One region of the Variovorax sp. V35 genome, then DNA from elsewhere that is predicted to be linked to it. Evidence: predicted binding sites of a transcription regulator. Region 1 holds the regulator's gene; the other holds the start of a gene.

Evidence for each region. The regulator HrcA, encoded in region 1, represses chaperone genes, less so after heat shock. The targets are predictions, from matches to a motif close to TTAGCACTCNNNNNNNNNGAGTGCTAA.
Region 2: ACAM42_RS05555 (co-chaperone GroES) is a predicted target of HrcA. The motif match lies at 1,015-1,041, and genes of this name have one in related genera.

The regions. Positions count from the first base shown of each region.
Region 1 covers NZ_AP028666.1:5,950,674-5,954,484, forward strand. Annotated here, with positions in the region: gene ACAM42_RS27370 (cupin domain-containing protein) at 1-171, opposite strand, end outside; partial or broken gene ACAM42_RS27375 (IS701 family transposase) at 457-599, shown strand; gene ACAM42_RS27380 (hypothetical protein) at 1,273-1,647, shown strand; tRNA gene ACAM42_RS27385 (tRNA-Ile) at 1,841-1,917, opposite strand; gene hrcA (heat-inducible transcriptional repressor HrcA) at 1,953-2,960, opposite strand; gene ACAM42_RS27395 (NAD kinase) at 2,992-3,811, shown strand, end outside.
Region 2 covers NZ_AP028666.1:1,219,598-1,223,408, reverse strand. Annotated here, with positions in the region: gene ACAM42_RS05565 (copper-translocating P-type ATPase) at 1-103, opposite strand, end outside; gene ACAM42_RS05560 (plastocyanin/azurin family copper-binding protein) at 259-750, opposite strand; gene ACAM42_RS05555 (co-chaperone GroES) at 1,128-1,418, shown strand; gene groL (chaperonin GroEL) at 1,474-3,129, shown strand; gene xylB (xylulokinase) at 3,294-3,811, opposite strand, start outside.

The DNA.
Region 1 (3,811 bases):
GAATTCCTCGATGCTGCGCCCGTCGGGATGCCGGTTGTCGTGCGCGAGCGAGGACGAGACCGTTCTGTCCGGACTCATGAACCTGCATTGGTCCGTCTTCGAGAGTTCAATCCCGAGCTTCACAAGTTCGGGCACTTGAAACAACGGGTGCTCGTGAAAGTTGTGGTGCATCGGCGTGATCCTCTGGGTAGAGAAGTTCCCGGGATCGTCCATCCACACACGGTATGTCGTTTCCGAGGTCCCGACAGAACTCATGCTGGTTGCGTGCATCGCACCCTCCAGATCGCTTTCGGACTCCCGCCCCCTTGAATGGGGTCGGGGTGAAGTCCGGGGGCAAAAGCAGTACTTTCAGGATCGATATTGGGGTGAAATTCTGAATACTTCCTGACTACAGGGCGACGTCTCCTTGAGACCAGCCTCAACGAAGGACGTTGGGGTCTTTGTGCTGGAGGATCAGTGAGTGCAGTCGAGCGGCTCGATCTCCATCTTGGGCACCTGAGCGAAGGTCTTGGGGGCGCACGGACCGGTGCGCGGGCCTTCGTGGTTACTGCACGGGTCTGATGCTCCCCCTGTCGAGCAGGACCGTGGCGCCCATGTCCTGCGAGTGCCGCACACCTGACCGCGGACGTTGCGCCTACTGCATTTCGCCGTCTGAACGACCTGGCTCAGAACCTTCTCCAAAACAGCGAGCGTGATGCAGCCGTGGAGGTGAGACCATCTTCGTATTGACTGCCCAGGGGAGGGTAAGGCAAGCTCAACCGAGGGGGCGTTCGCGGAGAAGATGAAGGGGAAAAATGTTGTCTGCTATTCGCTCATTGGGTGTGCGCGTCTCTTTGTGGTCGCGCGAGACTTTCGACATGCTGGTGGCACTCGCCTTTGTCGGCGCGTGGCTCGTGCTCTGGTTCGGCGAGTAGGCGAGGCGTCCTGTGACATGCCAACGTCACAGCCCCTTGACCGATGGTTCCACGATCAGCCCCGAATCTCTGCCTAGTAATCGCACCCCGGCTGGATCGCCAGGGCTGGTGTTGCCGTCAAACCGCTTTGGGGCCCATTTCGGCCGCTCCGTTTAAGTGACCGCTTTTGGGAAGGCTTGGTGTCTGCCATGGGCCCCTTTGCGACATTCGCATCGCTCCAGAGCGGTCATCTGAGTGCTTGCTCACCACCACACAGCTTCGTCGTCGTTCCCCACAGTAAGCTCCACTCGTTGAACACAATCTTTTGGGGGGAACACAGAAAGTGCGAAAGGGAACTCGTCGCAAACCAGTAACGGGATTGAACCTGTTCCAAAAGGCCGAAATCCGTCGAGCCTGGCAGGCCGATCATGTCAAGGCCAGCATTCATGCGCTGATCGGCGACGATGTTCAGGCTCTCGTGCAACAAGCCGGGGCAATCATCTACGGGGTGGTCTCCGCATGCGAGGACGCTGGGATTGATGGGGATGACGCCGATTTGTGTGCCGTGCACGACGCTGCGAAAACGCTAGTGGGGCTGTCGGCTGAGAACGAAATCCAGGGGGCGGCAAGGGTGCTGATCGTCGACGGCTTGGCGGCATGCGAACGGCTGCAACCGAGGCTGAGCCCCGCGTCTATTCAGCGCGCTGCCGGGGAAGTCCTGAAGGTCAACGAAGAACAGGAAGACTGCGCATAGCCAGAACCATCCCCACAAGTGCCAACGCGAGCAAGTTGCCGACGGTCCGGACTGGCGACGAAACGTGCGGCACAGTGCGGTTGAATGCAGCAGCATCCGGATCAAATCTGGCAACAATCTGGCAACGGATCGGCCATGAAAAAAGTCCGCTATCTTTTGAATAGCGGACTTCTCAGCATTAATGCGGCTTCGGTGGTAGGCCGTGATGGGCTTGAACCATCGACCAACGGATTATGAGTCCGCTGCTCTAACCAACTGAGCTAACGGCCCACGCGGGCCCGATTCTATGCGCCGCGCGCGGCCGCTTACTTGCGGTGGCTCAGCGCGTTGCTCACCAGCCGCGACGTGATGTCGACGATCTGGATCATGCGGTCGTACGGCATGCGGGTCGGGCCGATCACGCCCAGCGTGCCGACCACCTGGCCGTCCACCTCGTAATTGGCGCTGACGATCGACAGCTCCTCGAAGGGCACGACCTGGCTTTCGCCACCGATGAAGATGCGCACGCCCTCGGCCTTGCTCGACACGTCGAGCAGCCGCATCAGCTGCGCCTTCTCCTCGAAGAGATCGAAGGCGCGCCGCAGCTGCCCCATGTCACTGGAGAAATCGGTCACCGACAACAGGTTGCGCTCGCCGGAAATCACGACGTCGTCGGCCTGGGCATCGGTGAGCACTTCGGAACTGACCTGCACCGCGGCCTGCATCAGCGCGGCGATTTCACCGCGCAGCTTCTCGACCTCGGACTGCAGGCGGTCGCGCACCTGCTCGATCGTCAGGCCCGCGAAGTGCGCGTTGATGTAGTTCGAGGCCTCGACCAGCTGCGACTGCGAGTAGTCGGATTCCGGGAAGATCACGCGGTTCTGCACGTCGCCGTCGGGCGACACGATGATCACCAGCAGCCGCCGCTCCGACAGACGCAAAAATTCGATCTGCTTGAACACCGAGACGCGCCGGGGCGCCATCACGACGCCCACGAACTGCGACAGGTTCGACAACAGGTGCGCGGCATTGGCGATCACCTTCTGCGGCTGGTCGGCCGCCAGGCTTGGCGTGCTCATCTGCTCGCGCTGCGCGGTCAGCATGGTGTCGACGAAGAGCCGGTAGCCGCGCGTGGTCGGCACGCGCCCGGCTGAGGTGTGGGGGCTGGCAATGAGCCCCAGCGCCTCGAGGTCGGACATGACGTTGCGGATGGTCGCGGGAGACAGGTCCAGCCCCGCCGAACGCGAGAGCGTGCGTGATCCGACGGGTTGCCCATCGGCGATGTAACGCTCGACCAGCGTCTTCAACAGCAACTTGGCACGGTCGTCCAGCATTGCAAGATTTTAGTGTTGTAATTTGTGAGCTATGACCTCACGCTTTCGTCACGTCGCCCTGATCGGCAAATACCAGGCTTCCGGCGCCCGGGCGCAAGCCGATGCGCGCGACGGCGTGATGGAGGGCATCGGCGCCTTCCTCGAATCGCAGGGTTGCACGGTGTTCGTGGAGCGTTCGTCCTGCGAGGACACCGACGCCCCGCCGCACCCGCGCTACCAGGCGCTGTCGGTCGAGGAAATCGGCCAACGCTGCGACCTCGGCCTCGTGGTCGGCGGTGACGGCACCATGCTCGGCATCGGCCGGCAGCTCGCGTGCTACGGCATCCCGCTCATCGGCATCAACCGCGGCCGGCTGGGCTTCATCACCGACATCCCGCTGGACAACTACCAGGCCACGCTGATCCCGATGCTGGCCGGCGAATACGAAGAAGACCACCGCAGCCTGATGCACGCGCAGGTGCTCCGCGACGAGGCCGTGGTGTTCGACGCGCTCGCGATGAACGACGTGGTGGTCAACCGCGGCGCCACCTCGGGCATGGTCGAGATGCGCGTGTCGGTGGGCCGCCATTTCGTGGCCAACCAGCGCGCCGACGGGCTGATCATCGCGTCGCCCACGGGCTCGACGGCCTACGCGCTGTCGGCCGGCGGGCCGCTGCTGCATCCGGCGGTGCCGGGCTGGGTGATGGTGCCGATCGCGCCGCACACGCTGTCCAACCGCCCCGTGCTGCTGCCCGACGCCGACGAGATCGTGATCGAGCTGGTGAGCGGTCGCGACGCCAGCGCCAACTTCGACATGCAGTCGCTCGCCTCGCTCGCCATCGACGACCGCGTGGTGGTGCGCCGCTCCGACT
Region 2 (3,811 bases), 2.6 Mb from region 1:
GCTGCGCAGGGTCCGCGGGCGCATGCCCGTGCGATGCGTGGTGATCGTGGTGGCCGTGATGACCGTGGGGGTGTCCTGCGTGCCTGGTGGACGTGTCGTTCATTCGCGTTCTCCGACAGGAAAGGGGGAAGCCCTTGAGGGGGAAGCGATCAGTGTCCAGGTTGACACGATGTGAAGGTCAAGCCCTGTCGCGCGATACCCTGGAAGAAAAAGCGCCGGCATGGCGGCCGGCGCGTGAAAGACGCGTGCGCATTACGCTCACTTGCCGGCCTTGCCCACCAGCACCGCGCCCTTCATTCCGGCGTCGTAGTGGCCCGGCTGCAGGCAGCCGAAGTCGACCTTGCCGGCCTGGGTGAACTGCCAGACGATCTCGCCGGTCTTGCCCGCGGCCAGCGTGACCATGTTCGGATCGGCGTGCTCCATCTCGGGATTCTTCTTCATGGCCTCGTAGTGCGCCAGCAGCGCCTTCTCGGTCCCGAGCACGAGCTCGTGCTTCAGGACGCCGGAGTTCTTGACGACGAAGCGCACCGTCTCCCCCTGCTTGACCTTGATGTCCGCCGGCGTGAAGCGCATCGAGTCCGTCATGTCGACCTGGACCGTGCGCGTCACCTTGGCGGCCACGCCAGGCTTGCCGACGGCGGCCTCGGCATCGTGGCCGTGGCCACCGGCATGGGTGCCCGAGGCAAAGGCGCCGGCAGCGGCCAGTGCGGCTCCTGCGGCGAAAACGGTGTTGCGGAAGGTGTGTGTCATGGTGTCCTTGGAGGTTGCCGGGATGCCGCGACTCTAGGAAGCCAAGCCCGTCCACCACCGATCACCCGGATTACAAAAAAGCAATCTGCGCGCGCGACCTCCGTGCATCGGCGACATGGGCACGGCCTTATTTTGCCCGGGCAAAATACCTCAAAGCTTCCCGACCGAAGGCACCCGGCCACCCGGTGTTTCCCCGGAAAAGCACGGCGGTGCCAAACGGCGGCAAGGGCGCCGCCCTTGAAAGGTCATCGAATGCCCTTATGATTAGCACTCGCTGCTGACGAGTGCTAACAGCCCTCCCATCCAGTCGACAGGTCGCCGGTTTCTCCGGCGCCCGACCACAAACAAACCCGTTTCTTACCCTTCCAGGAGATGCAATGAAACTTCGTCCTTTGGCCGATCGCGTGATCGTCAAGCGTGTTGACAGCGAAACCAAGACCGCCTCCGGCATCGTCATCCCCGACGCAGCCGCCGAAAAGCCCGATCAGGGCGAAGTCCTGGCCGTGGGCCCGGGCAAGCGCAACGACAAGGGCGAACTGGCCGCACTGACCGTCAAGGTCGGCGACCGCGTCCTGTTCGGCAAGTACAGCGGCCAGACCGTCAAGGTCGATGGCGACGAACTGCTCGTGATGAAGGAAGACGACCTGTTCGCAGTCGTCGAGAAGTAATTCTTCTCCTCCCTTTCGATCCCATCCAATCCAATCCATTCGGAGTTAATTCATCATGGCAGCAAAAGACGTAGTCTTCGGCGGCGAAGCCCGCGCACGCATGGTCGAGGGTGTCAACATCCTGGCCAACGCAGTCAAAGTGACCCTGGGCCCCAAGGGCCGCAACGTGGTGCTCGAGCGTTCGTTCGGCGCCCCCACCGTGACCAAGGACGGTGTGTCCGTGGCCAAGGAAATCGAACTCAAGGACAAGCTGCAGAACATGGGCGCCCAGCTCGTGAAGGAAGTGGCCTCCAAGACCAGCGACAACGCTGGTGACGGCACCACGACCGCCACGGTCCTGGCACAAGCCATCGTTCGCGAAGGTTTCAAGCTGGTGGCTGCCGGCATGAACCCGATGGACCTGAAGCGCGGCATCGACAAGGCTGTCACGGCCCTGGTCGCCGAGCTGAAGAAGGCTTCCAAGCCCACCACCACCTCCAAGGAAATCGCGCAAGTCGGCTCCATCTCGGCCAACAGCGACGAAACCATCGGCAAGCTCATCGCTGACGCGATGGACAAGGTCGGCAAGGAAGGCGTGATCACCGTGGAAGACGGCAAGTCGCTGGACAGCGAACTCGACGTCGTCGAAGGCATGCAGTTCGACCGCGGCTACCTGTCGCCCTACTTCATCAACAACCCCGAGAAGCAATCGGCGCTGCTCGACAACCCCTTCGTGCTGCTGTTCGACAAGAAGATCAGCAACATCCGTGACCTGCTGCCGGTGCTGGAGCAAGTCGCCAAGGCGGGCCGTCCGCTGCTGATCATTGCCGAAGAAGTCGAAGGCGAAGCCCTGGCGACGCTGGTCGTGAACACGATCCGCGGCATCCTGAAGGTTGTGGCTGTGAAGGCTCCTGGCTTCGGCGACCGCCGCAAGGCCATGCTGGAAGACATCGCCATCCTGACGGGCGGCAAGGTCATCGCTGAAGAAGTGGGCCTGACGCTCGAAAAGGTGACGCTGGCCGACCTGGGCCAAGCCAAGCGCATCGAAGTGGGCAAGGAAAACACGATCATCATCGACGGCGCTGGCGCTGCCGGTGACATCGAAGCCCGCGTGAAGCAAGTTCGCGTTCAGATCGAAGAAGCGACCAGCGACTACGACCGTGAAAAGCTGCAAGAGCGCGTGGCCAAGCTGGCCGGCGGCGTGGCAGTGATCAAGGTTGGCGCTGCCACCGAAGTCGAAATGAAGGAAAAGAAGGCTCGCGTCGAAGACGCCCTGCACGCCACCCGCGCTGCAGTGGAAGAAGGCGTTGTGGCTGGCGGCGGCGTGGCACTGCTGCGTGCCAAGCAAGCCGTGGGCGAGTCGGTCAAGGGCGACAACGCTGATCAAGAAGCCGGCATCAAGCTGGTGCTGAAGGCCATCGAAGCGCCCCTGCGCGAAATCGTGAACAACGCCGGCGGCGAAGCCTCGGTGGTGGTGAACGCTGTGCTGGCCGGCAAGGGCAACTACGGCTTCAACGCTGCGAACGACACGTACGGCGACATGCTCGAGCTGGGCATCCTGGACCCGACGAAGGTCACCCGCACCGCACTGCAGAACGCCGCTTCGGTGTCCTCGCTGCTGCTGACGACCGAAGCCATGGTTGCTGACGCACCCAAGGACGAGTCCGGCGCCGGCGGCGGTGGCATGCCCGACATGGGTGGCATGGGCGGCATGGGCGGCATGGGCATGTAATTTCGCTCGCCCCCAGGCTGCGCGGCACTTCGTGTCCGCTACGCCAACCCCCTACCGGGGGCAACACCTGCGGCCCGGCAAAGCCGGTTCCGCGGTGTTTCGCGAAATGAAAAAGCCCCGCTTCGGCGGGGCTTTTTCTATGGGCGCTCGGTATTAGATCGGGCCTATCGGAACTGGTCGCGCAGCGCCATGTAGAGCACCTGGAACCGCGCATGCCGCGTCTTGTGTCCATCGGCTCCTTCGGATGAAGGCTCCAGCGTCTGCTTCACCGGCGGCAGCGTGCACACCTCGGCCACAGCACCTCCATCGGCCAGCCACGCCAGGCGCGCCGCGCCGAGCGCCCCGCCCGTCTCGCTGCCCGCATACAGCGTCAGCGGCACCTGGAAGATGTCGGCCAGCAACTGCCCCCACCACACACTGCGCGCACCGCCCCCCACGAGCGCGACTTCGCGCAGCGGCATGTCGGCCGGCAAGCGCAGCGTGTCGAAGCCATCGCGCAGCCCGAAGCTCACGCCCTCGACCACGGCATAGGCGATCTCCGCCGGGCCATGCGCATGCGTGAGACCGAAGAGCACCCCTTGCGCATTCGGGTTGTTGTGCGGCGAGCGCTCGCCCGACAGGTACGGCAGGAACAGCGGGCAGCGCGCCCGGTCCGCCAACGCAACCGACGCAGCCGCTTCGA